One region of the Dermacoccus sp. PAMC28757 genome, then DNA from elsewhere that is predicted to be linked to it. Evidence: riboswitches for the same ligand, from Rfam matches in the RefSeq annotation. Region 1 holds a riboswitch; the other holds the start of a gene.
The links. A riboswitch is a leader RNA that binds a small molecule or an ion and turns the genes downstream of it on or off. The one in region 1 is predicted to bind S-adenosylmethionine.

Region 1 (5,765 bases):
TGCTCGGCGTTGAGCAGCGCGACCTTACCGATCTGCTTGAGGTAGTCCTTGACCGGGTCTGCCGTGGCGCCTGCCGTGACGACCTGCTGAGCAGGAGCGTCGTCCTCGTCGCCCTGACGCAGGACGAAGCCGCCCTTCTCGTCCTCCGGCTCGGAGGTGTCGCCGGCCTTGCTGTCGGAGGCCTGCTCGGGCGTCTCGACATCGTCACCGGTTTCGGCCGCGATGTCGACCGGCTCGACCTCGTCGACCTCGGGCTCGTCGGCGGCCTTAGTCGCCTTCTTTGCAGCAGCCTTCTTCGCCGTTGCGGTCTTAGCCGTCGCGGTCTTGGCCGTGGCCGTCTTGGCGGCAGCCTTCTTAGCCGTGGTCTTCTTCGCGGCAGCCTTCTTGGCCGTCGTCTTCTTGGCGGGAGCCTCGTTGGCGGTCTCGTCCGCCTCGCTCGACTCCTCGACAGCCGCAACCTTCGCGGTCGCGGTCTTCGCCGTCGCCTTCTTGGCGGTGGTCTTCTTGGCCGCAGTGGTCTTGGCCGCAGCGGACTTCGCGGTGGCCTTCTTGGCCGTCGTCTTCTTCGCGGCCGTCTTACGACGTCCGGCTGTGGTGGCCGCGGCCTGCTCGGCGTGGGCCTGGTCGAGGACGACCTCGATGTTCTCGGCGGCCAGCGCCTTCAACACGGACTTCTGCTTGGCGGACGACACCTGTGCCTCTTCGATCGCGTCCTTCAATGCGACGCTGTCCACCGAGCCCGTCTCACGACCCGATTCGAACAGAGCTGCCAGAGCCGGGTGGTCGACATCCGCGGGAAGTGCGGGGGGCTGCGTGGTCTTCGACACTGTCGTCACCAACTACCTTCCGAAAGTAATGCGTCGCCGTCGTCGGCCGCAGGGCAGCGACGATCGAAGCGACACCGGAACGAGGAGTGCGATCACGAAACCCCGCGCTTGGCGCTCCGGGTGGTGACCGCTTCTTCACCCATTATAAAACTCGACGGACGAAACCGCAGAATCACGGGGTTCAACGAGCTTCGATTGACGTTCATTCCCTGCCCCGGATCGGCCGCCATCTCAGCAACTGAAGGCCGTTCGGGAGCCTCAGGGCTTGACGGCGAGCACGGGGCACGGGGCGTCGAGCAACAAGCGCTGAGCACTCGTGCCCAGGATCAACTTGCCGACAGGGGTGCGCCTGCGCAGCCCGATGACGAGCAGGGCGGGCTGCACTCGGGAAATCTCCTCGAGGATGGATTCCACGGCGTCGGCGCCGTCCTGCACATCGACGACCTGTGCGCCGGTGTACTCCTCGGCCGCCTTGCGGGCCGCGGTGCGAGCCTCGTCCGAGGGCACCGTGCACACCACGATGAGCGGGCGACCCAGATCCTTCGACTGGCGAGCTGCCTCGGCGAGGGCGGCTTCGCCCTCGGGGCCGGGCGCGAAACTGACGATGACGGACATGGCGACCTCACTCGCGAAATTCGGAATCTGCCGTCACGCTACCCGAGGCCCCTGCGGTGGGCCACTCATGCGACGCCGCGCACGAGCCGCGGTGTTCCGCGCAACGGTCGCTGGACGAGTTCATGCACGAGCGACGCGATCTGGTCGGCCTCGATGAGGAATCCGTCGTGGCCGTAGGGCGAGTGGATCATGCGCAGTCGTCCGCGACCGTAGGCGCGCACCATCCGCGTCGATGCGCTCACGGGAAAGAGTCGATCGGAGTCGACTGCGGCCACGAGGAGTTCTCCTTCGTACGCCTCCAGCACCGCGTCGAGCCCGCCGCGTCCTCGCCCGATGTCGTGGGTCGCCATGGCCTGCGTCAGGCGCACGTAGGCCAGCGGGTCGAAGCGTCGCGCGAGTTTGGCCCCGTGGTGGTCGAGGTAGCCCTCGACGCTGAAGCGACCGCCCTCGAGCGGGTCCTCACCTGGCTGGGGCTCGGCGCCGAACCGTGCCTCGAACTCGCTTGCGCTGCGATACGAGGCGTGAGCGATCTGGCGGGCCAAGGCGAGGCCGTTCGTGGGAAACGTGCCGTGACGCAGGTAGTCGCCGTCGCGGAATTCCGGGTCGGACGTGATGGCGACGACCTGGGTGTGACCCCAGGCAATCTGGTCCGCGGTCGCGCAGCCACTGCTCGCCACGACCAATGCCCGCTCGACGCGGTCCGGGAACCCCGCGACCCACTCGGCCGTGCGCATCCCCCCGAAGGAGCCTCCGATGACGGCGTGCAGACGTCGCACACCGAGCGCTTCGAGGCACGCCGCCTCGGCGCGGACCTGGTCTCGGACGGTCACCTGCGGGAAACGTCCGCCCCAGGGCTCGCCGTCCGGAGCGAGCGAGATGGGGCCGGTACTGCCACGGCATCCACCGAGAACGTTGATGGCGACGACGAAGTACTCGTCGGTGTCGAGTGCTGCGCCGGGGCCGATGATTCCTGGCCACCAACCCGGGGTGGGCTGCCCGTCGCCAGTATCGCCGACGACGTGCGAATCACCCGTGAGCGCGTGCTCGACGAGGACGACGTTCGACGCGTCGTCGTTCAACTCGCCCCAGCACTCGTAGGTCATGACGACGTCCGGCAGCGTGCGGCCACTTTCGAGAACGACGTCTCCCAGAGCGACGGCTCGTGCCTGCGCGTTGAACCCACTCGGCGCCTGCACAGGACGCGTAGCGGCCGGTGCGACGTGCGCTGAATGAGAGCTCGCCATGTGTCCTCCTCGAAGGACTCGCCGAAGCGACTGGCGAGTCCGCGCTTGCCGCAGCGTTCACGGCCCTGTCGTCACCCGGGGCACCCCACCGCGGTGGAGGGTTGCCGCTCAGTCAGCCGGGGCTTGTGTGACTGAGACTCTTGACGCTTTGAGACTAGGGCGAGTGCAGCGAATGCGCCAGGAAGGCCCCTGCTGATGTCCACGATGTGAAGCGCCGGCCCGGTGGCTGCCCGCACTCTCTCGCCTCGTCGCCGCGACGTCAGCGACGGCGCCGCGCCGCACGATTCGGCCTCGCCGGCCGCAGGAAGTCCTCGTACGCCATGCCGGAGGAGGTCATCCTCACGACGAGGTCGACGAGAGGTAGGCGCGCGCCCCGTTCCTGGGCCTCGGCGGCGGCGAGCACAGCGCTGGGCCGCTCCCCTTCCCGCCAGCGCGCGAGTGCCACGAGACACAGCCAATGGGCTCGCGCCGGCTCGGGCACGGCGACGAGGATCTCCAACAGGCGCTGCGAACTCACCGGCTCGGACCAGCACTGCCGCGTGGTACGGGCTCCCGCGGCCAGTTCGGGCACGACGCTCCACACCATCTCGTCGCGCAGGAGTGGATCGGGCATGGCGTCGACGACGAGCGCCAGAGCCTCACGCTCGCGAGTGCTGTGGGGGTGCCCGGAGCCTGAGGCCACCTCACGCCAGGCCGCGCGCACCCGGCCGGTCTCGCCCGGTAGCCCGACGAGCAGGTCGGCGACGGCCCGTTGGGCCAGTGGCGAAACCGCGTGGAGGGCGGCCACGGCTTCGTCACGCGATGACGCCGGTTCGAGGCGTCCCTCGAGGGCCGATGCGAGGGAGGGCACATCGGCGGCAGTCGGCACTGGGGCCAGTGCACCGTCACAACAGCCTTTGGTGCACGTCGTTGCCCACCAGACGTCAGGGGCCACGACGAGGGCGTGCTCCACCTCGACGGCCGGTGCGAGAGCCCGCGTGACCAGGTCGAGATCGACGCCGGGACTGCACTGGTAGGCCGTGACGACGACGCCACTCGTGCCGAGACGATTCGACGCCTCGACGACGCGATCGCGCACGTGGTGAACGTGCTCCGGGGTGACGACGGCTTCGTCGAAGCGGGCAGCCCCCGAAACTCGCCCGCCGTCCATGAACGTGACGACGAGGGACGCCGTCGGAGCGAAGCCGAACTCGTACGGCATGAGGGCGAGCAGCGGGCCCATGCCCGAGAGATGAAGTGTGGTCATGGCTTCACGAAGCCATGACCACACTTCTCACGACCAGTGCGAGGCGCTGGCGCCTGTGGACAAGGGCGTCCTCAGCGCACGCGCTCCCCCGCCAGCGTCACACCTGTGCGCTTCTCCCAGTCGAGGAAGTCGTCGGTGACGTGCACGAGCGAGCTCGCCAGCCACGTGAGGACGGCGGCGTCGTCCGCAAGACCCACGACTCCCAGGAGCGCCTCGGGCAGCAGATCGACCGGCGAGGCGACGTAGGCCGCAGCAGCCGTGAGCAGCGCGAGCTGCGCGGTGCTCACGCCCCGGTACGAACCGGAGCGCACAGCGCGAGCCAGGCGCGGAAGTGCGCTGAGGCGGGTCGTGAGCGAGGGACCTCCGGCGGCGGACGCCGCCGTCACTGCAGCAGCGAGGGATTTCAGGCCGGCGAGTCGGGTGACGCGGCGACCGAGCGAGGTGGGACGTGCCATCGAAGTGCCTCCGGTTGACGAGCGTTCAGGTGAACAAAGCGACAACGCCGACGCCACGCGGTGCATTCCGCGGGCGCGGGCGTCGTCACGATCGGCGGAGCGTCAGGCCGTGGGCGGCACGGCCGCGATGAAGTCCTTGCGCGCCGCGTCGGCGATCTTGCGCAGGAGCATGACGTCGAGCCCCGCACCGATGAAGCCACCCGCAACCGGGATGACGCGCGGGATGCGCGAGAGGAACTTGCGCCCGACCTGCGTGCCCAGGCGGAACGCGACGGACTTGTTGACGACCGCGAGCGCCGCCGGGGGCAGACGACGGGTCGCAACATTCGTCGCGACACCGCCGCTGAACGCACCCATGCCCTTGAGAACCTGCGTGGCATCGGCGCCAATGAGGTCGAGCAGGATGGCCGAACGGACCGACTCGTCGCGCAGGTTGTGGCCGTACAGGTGCGCGATGGAGGCCACCATGCGCGTGGCAACGGTGTAGAAGCCGACGATGTTGGCGGGCAGGGCCACGGGCATCGTGATGAAGCCACCGAGGTTGGTGACGAACCCGTTCGCACCCGCGAGCTTCGTGTGTGAACGCACGATGGCGTCGACCGCGGCTTCGCGTGAACCGTTCTTCTTCAACGCCTCGTCGGCCACCTTCGCCGCGGAGTCGAAGGTGGCGACGCCGTCGATGCCGGTGGAGATGAGGTGCTGGGCCAGGGAGTTGGCGGCGCGATCGAAGGTGCCGTTCGAGCCCTGAGCCGGCTCAATTTGCTTGTCGTCTTTGTCTTTACCGAATCCGAACATGGGCTGATCCTTGCAGCGCACCGATGACTGGGCAACCGGTACCGCGAACGCGGGCCTCGTCAGTCGGCCTGGGGGCGATTCGGCGAACCGTCGGAGTCGTCCGAGTCGTCGGCGTGGTGGGCGGCGCCACGCTCGCCGCCGGGCGTGTCCTCGTTCTCGTCTCTGCCCGAACGCAGGAACTGCTCGAGTTCCTCGCCGATCTCGTCGGCGCTGGGCAGTTCGTTCATCTCGGCCGCGAGCAACGACCGGCGCCGGCGGCCCTCGGTGAACGTGTCGTACTGCTGCTCGAGGCCGGAGACCACCTCGGTGACCTCGTCGTTCTCCCCGACCTGCTTGGCGATGTCGGCCCGGTGCAACCCGGCGATGGCGGCCAGCTCCTGCGCCGGAATCGCGAGACCGGTGAGCCCGGTGACGCACTCGAGAGCCGCGATGGCGGCGTCGCCGTACTCGACCTGCACGAGGTAGTGCGGCACGTGGACGGCGAATCCGGCCGTGTCGATGCCGGCCTCGGCGAGACGAATGTGGAGCAGCCCCTCGGCGCTGGCCGGGATCTGGACGTTGCCGAACAGCGGCTCGTTCTCGG
Region 2 (5,765 bases), 1.2 Mb from region 1:
GCACTCGGGTTCGCTGAGCGGTATCGCGTGCACGGACGACAAGATCGCCACCTACCTGCTGTCCGGCAAGACGCCGCAGCGCACTCGCGGGCAGGGGCACTCGGACGTGAAGTGCGAGCCGGTGCCGCAGCCGGCGCCGGGCCCGGCGAACGCGCTGACGGAGTCGGCGTCCGACTCGGGGCGCGGCCACGGTCACGGCAAGGGCCACGGCAAGAAGCGTCACGGCATGCCGCAGGATCTGCGCGCCCAGTTGCAGCAGGCCGCTTCGTCGACCCGCTGACGGACTGACCCTTTGAACGCCCGAGCGGCCGGCACCCCCAGGGTTGCCGGCCGCTCGGGCGTTTCGCCGTGCGCGTCGATCAGTGACGCAGAGCCTTGCGGGCCAGTGCGTTACCGATGAACTGCGCGATCTGCACGAACACGATGATGATGACGACGGCTGCCCACGTCACGGCCCACTGGTAGCGCTGGTAGCCGTACGCCAGCGCGAAGTTGCCGAGACCGCCGCCGCCCATCGCGCCGACGACCGCGGTCATGTCGATGACGGCGACGAGCGCGAAGGTGTACCCGAGGATGAGCGGCGCGAGCGCCTCGGGGATGAGAACGGTGCGGATGATCCGCCACGGGCTCGCGCCCATCGCCTGAGCCGCCTCGATGACGCCCGGGTCGACACTCACGAGGTTCTGTTCGACGATGCGACTGATGCCGAACGTTGCGGCGAGCGTCAGCGGGAAGATCATCGACGCGGTACCGATCGTCGAGCCGGTGACCTTCAGCGTCAGCGGACCGAGCGCGGCCGCGAAGATGATGAACGGGATCGGCCGGATGATATTGACGAGCACGTTGAGGATCGTGTGAACCGTCGGGTTGGCCATGATGCCGCCGCGGCGCGTCGTGTTGAGCAGCACGCCGAGCACGAGCCCGAACAGACCGCCGAGGATGATGGTGGCGCTGACCATGAGGAGGGTCTGCCCGACCGACTCCCACAGCACGGGGCGCAGTGCGCTCCAGTCCGTGTCCGCAGTGATGACCTTCATGCCGTGGCCTCCTCGAGTTCGTGGACGGTGGCGACCTGGGCGAGGTCGGTCAGCACCTGCGTGACGGTGACGTCGTCACCGCGCAGGGCCAGGGTCAACGTCGTGAGGTTCGCTTCCTTGAGGGGCGTGAGGCCACCGTGGACGATCTCCGGTTCGACACCGCGGGCGCCGGTGGAGGCGAGAACCCTTCCGAATCCAGCGGAGTCGTGGACGGTTGCCGTGACGAGGCGTCCGCTCACCCTCTCGCGCAGCCGCGCGATCTCGCGGGCGTCGGGCACGTTGCGCAGCGTCGCGTCGACGAGCCGCCGCGTGGCTGACGATGTCGGTGCGCCGAGCACCTGCTCGGTCGGCCCGGACTCGACGAGGCGGCCGTGTTCGAGGACCACGACGTCGTCGGCCAGTTCACGCACGACGTCCATCTCGTGCGTGATGACGACGATCGTCACGCCGAGCTCATCGTTGACGCGGCGCAGGAGGGCCAGGACGTCCTTCGTCGTGTCGGGGTCGAGGGCGGAGGTCGACTCGTCGGCGAGCAGGATCTCCGGGTTCGTGGCGAGGGCGCGGGCGATGCCGACGCGCTGCTTCTGGCCGCCGGACAGCTCGTCAGGATAGGCCCAGGCCTTCTCCGTCAGACCGACGAAGTGGAGCAGTTCGGTGACTCGCGCCTCCTGCTTGTCCTTGTCCCAACCGGCGACCTCGAGCGGATAGGCGACGTTGGCGTACACCGTGCGCGAGCGGATGAGATTGAACTGCTGGAACACCATGCCGATGCGGGCCCGCAGAGCTCGGATCTGCTTTGCTCCCAGACCCGCCAGATCGACGCCGTCGATCTCGACGGAGCCGGTCGTCGGGGTCTCGAGCGCGTTGATGAGCCGCACGAGGGTGCTCTTGCCTGCACCGGAGAACCCGATGACGGCGAGGACGCGGCCGGTAGCGACGTCGAGGTCGATCTCCTGCAGCGCGGTGACGTTCTTCTTGCCGCGCACGAAGGTCTTGCTCACGCCGCGCAGCCGGACCGCCGGCGCGTTCTCGGGTCGGGCCGGGGGAGTGGGGGTCACTTCTTGGCCTTGATCTGCGACTCGATGCGGGTGAGGATGCCGCGCACGTCCGCGACGGAACGCTTCACCTCGTACTGGGTTCCCTTGGTGCGCTTGGAGATGAGGTCCTGCACCGACTTCTCGTGGTACGCCTGGACGAACTTCGCGTACGTCGGGTTGTCGGCGTCCTTCTTGCGGGCCACGATGACGTTGATGTACGGCTCCGAGGACTTCGCCTTGGGGTCGTCCTTGAACAGCGCCTTGCTCGGGTCGAGGTTCGCGTCGGCGGCGAAGTTGTTGTTGACCACGGCGCCCTCGACGGAGGGCAGGGCGGCTGCGGTCTGGGCAGCGTCGACGGGCGTGACGCCGACCTTCGACTTCGCGGCGTCGATCTCGGCGGGCGTCGACAGGGAGTTGCCCCCGCCCTTGAGCGTGAGCAGACCGGCGCTCTGCAGGAGCAGGAGGGCGCGTGCCTGGTTCGTCGCGTCATTCGGGATGGCGACCTTGCCGCCGTCGGCGAACTCGTTCACCGTGGTGTGCTTCTTCGAGTACAGCGACAGCGGCACGATGTAGGTGGAGCCGACCGGCGTCAGGGTGTCGTTCTTCGCGGCGTTGTAGTCGGCGAGGAACTGCAGGTGCTGGAACTGGTTGACGTCGACCTGGCCCTGGGAGAGCGCCGGGTTGGCCTGCGTGTAGTCGGTGAAGTTGACCGGCTGGATGTCGAGGCCGTACTTCTCCTTGCCGACCTTGACCAGTTCGGTCCAGTACGGGTCGGACGCTTCGGTGGTACCGACGGTGATCTTCGTCAGCTTCTCGTCGTCGCTACCCGTGAAGGCCTTGATGCCGAAGCCTGCGGCGAGCGCGACGACGAGGACGCCTGCGCCGATGGCCGCGTACTTGGGGCCGTTGCTCTTCGGCTTCTCGGGCAGGGCCTGGACGGCCGGGCTGGCTCCGGGGGTGGTGGAGTTGGTGTTCTCGGACATGGTGATGCCTTCCTCGAAGGGGCGTGCGAGGCGCCGGTGGGGTGGGCGGCGACGACCGCCCGACGATGGGTGCGGTCAGTGCTTGGGGCGCGCGAACGCGGCGTCGTGCGTGTGCGGTCGCGCGGTGGGGGCCTGGGTGGGGCGATGCGTGTGCTGCATGTGATCTCCCGGGATCGGGCGCACCGGTACGAAGCCCTCGAAAGGGATGTGTTCCTGGTGCGGAACGTGCTTGCCGCGCGGTTGACGCGGCCGGGTCATCACCTGGAGCACCCCGCCACGTTCGTGAGGGTTGCCGTCCGACCAGCCAGGGCTTTGCATCGGATCTCTTGACCGGCATTACATTAGAGGCGCCGCGAGAAGCCCGTCAAATCAAGTGATCTGGGCCACTCTGCGTCACCGCTGGGCCGAGTTTCCTGCGGTTGGGTAGTCGCCGCCTCGACCCAACGGCAGGAAAGTCTGCCCAGTGGAGAGATGCGCTGATGCCGTGCTCTCCCCGTGGGCTGGAGTCACTAGGGGCGGAGCGTGGACTCCACGGGGTCGAGGTACCCCCCGAGCTCGCGCTTATTTGCTCGGCGGAAGCACGTCGGTCTGCGCGGGGAGGTCGGCCACGCCGACCGGGCACGTCACGCCCTTGTAGCCGTGATTGCAGTACCCGCCTGGATTTTTCGCGAGGTACTGCTGGTGGTAGCCCTCGGCCGGCCAGAACTTTCCGGCTTCGTCGGCGGGCTTCATCTCCGTCGTGATGGCGCCGCGGCCCGCGTCGGTCAGCGCACCCCGGAACGCTTCTGCGGTGCGACGCGTAGCGGTCTCCTGCTCGGGCGTCGTCCAGTAGACCGCAGAGCGGTACTGCGTGCCGATGTCATTGCCCTGACGGTTGGCCGTCGTCGGGTCATGGTTCTCCCAGAACGCCTTGAGCAGCTGGGCCGGGGAGACCTTCTCCGGGTCGTACGCGATCTGGACGGCCTCGGTGTGGCCCGTCGTGCCCGTGCAGACGTCCTCGTACGAGGGGTTCTCACGGTCGCCACCCATGTAGCCGACGGCCGTCGAGACGACCCCCGGGATCTGCCAGAAGATGCGCTCCGCACCCCAGAAACATCCCATCGCGACGTACAGCGTCTCGGTCTTGTCCGGCCACCCGCCGAGCAGTGGCGTGCCGAGAACGTCGTGCACGGCAGCGACGTCGACCGGGGCGGAATCCTGACGGGTGAACCACATGGGGCGTTCCTTTCACTGGGGTCGCTGTGTTCAACGCAGGCGTGTCCGAGAGGATTCCGAACTCGCGGAGCAACCGCGTGAACGGCGCGCGTCAGTCGACGAGCGGCGGCACTTCGAGTGGGATGGGGCGCAGTAGCCTCGCGCGGATCTCGACCATCGTCTGCGCGTGCGTGTCGAGCGCGACGTCCTCGGAAAGCGTTGGCACCCAAGGCGGCACGGCCCGCTTGTGGCCGTTGTTGTCAAGGCCGACAAGCACCATCGTGCACTCGGTTGTGAGGTTCAGTTCGCCCGTGCGCGGGTTGCCCGAGCGCACTCGCGCCGGTGTGGATGAGCCACGCCTGCACCTCGACGAGGTCGCGGACGTGCAACGGCTGGTGGAAGCGCACACCGCCCGCGTACACGGCCACCGCCGAACCCTGGTTCCAGCGCTCCGCGACGAGGGTTGCCGCCTCGTCGATCCACTCCATGACGACGCCGCCGTGCACGTTGCCGCCCCAGTTGACGGTGGTCGGTGCCGCGAGGAAGCGCAGCGTCTCGCGACACGACTCCGTCGCGTCCCGTGTAACTCTGCTTCACCATGTCGGCTTCGATGCGGGTGCGCACGTCGGTGAGGGTGACGGCGCGCTCCTGCTGGTCGCGTTCCCACTCGTCCTGCGGCGTGAACGCCGGGACAGGTGCGGGCTTCCGGTCGTCGTCGACCGCGACGAAGATGAGCAGGCACTGTGTGTTGACGCGCAGCTCGCCCTGACGCGGGTCGCCGGACGAAACGGTCGCGACGATGTGCATCGACGTGCGTCCGGTGTGGACGACACGCGACTGCACCTCGACGATGTGGCCCACCTCGACGGGGCGGGTGAAGCGCACATTGCCGACGTAGGCCGTGACGCAGTAGTGCCCGCTCCACGCCGCGGCACAGGCGTACGCGGACTTGTCGATCCACTCGAGCATCCGGCCGGCACCGACGCGCCCGCGCACGTCGGCATCCATCGGTGCGGCCATGAAACGCAGGGTGATGTGGCGTCGGTTCCGGGCCTGCCGTCGATCGTAGGGCCGGTACCGCCGGAAATTCACTTGTCGGGCGCGCGGTTGCTGGCGTTCCATGACTGGCATGAACACGGTGCGCATCGAACGGATCACCCCTGAACACCCGCAGTTCGAGGAGTGGGCGACCGTCTTCGTCACGGCCGGGCGCCGCCAGTGGGGGCGCGACACGACTGCCTACCCGCCGAACGAACTCGCACAGATGTGGGAGTCCCTCGCCCACGCGAAGGTCTGGCTCGCCGCGATCGACGACGACGGCGACGTCGTCGGGTCCGCAGCCATCGGGATGCCGACGCAGGACAACCCACATCTCGCCGGGTTCGACGTCGCCTGCCTCGACGAGCGGGCTACGGCGCTCAAGCAACGTCTCGTCGACGAGGTCGAACGTGTCTGCCGAGAGGCCGGGCGCACCACGCTCATGATCGAAACGCAGACGCCGGTCGGTGCCGCCA

Region 2: linked by a shared signal. The riboswitch ahead of H7F30_RS06940 (MetQ/NlpA family ABC transporter substrate-binding protein) and the one ahead of H7F30_RS12400 (homoserine O-acetyltransferase) in region 1 are both predicted to bind S-adenosylmethionine.

The regions. Positions count from the first base shown of each region.
Region 1 is NZ_CP060292.1:2,600,323-2,606,087, forward strand. It holds gene H7F30_RS12390 (RNA polymerase sigma factor) at 1-827, opposite strand, end outside; gene H7F30_RS12395 (universal stress protein) at 1,086-1,442, opposite strand; gene H7F30_RS12400 (homoserine O-acetyltransferase) at 1,508-2,686, opposite strand; SAM riboswitch class IV at 2,723-2,832, opposite strand; gene H7F30_RS12405 (DUF4192 family protein) at 2,946-3,932, opposite strand; gene H7F30_RS12410 (YkvA family protein) at 4,004-4,387, opposite strand; gene H7F30_RS12415 (EcsC family protein) at 4,490-5,182, opposite strand; gene H7F30_RS12420 (PAC2 family protein) at 5,242-5,765, opposite strand, start outside.
Region 2 is NZ_CP060292.1:1,435,305-1,441,069, forward strand. It holds gene H7F30_RS06925 (alpha/beta fold hydrolase) at 1-280, shown strand, start outside; gene H7F30_RS06930 (methionine ABC transporter permease) at 360-1,037, opposite strand; gene H7F30_RS06935 (methionine ABC transporter ATP-binding protein) at 1,034-2,095, opposite strand; gene H7F30_RS06940 (MetQ/NlpA family ABC transporter substrate-binding protein) at 2,092-3,057, opposite strand; SAM riboswitch class IV at 3,278-3,389, opposite strand; gene msrA (peptide-methionine (S)-S-oxide reductase MsrA) at 3,619-4,272, opposite strand; gene H7F30_RS15120 (hypothetical protein) at 4,364-4,531, opposite strand; gene H7F30_RS15125 (hotdog domain-containing protein) at 4,512-4,739, opposite strand; partial or broken gene H7F30_RS15130 (acyl-CoA thioesterase) at 4,993-5,397, opposite strand; gene H7F30_RS06955 (GNAT family N-acetyltransferase) at 5,381-5,765, shown strand, end outside.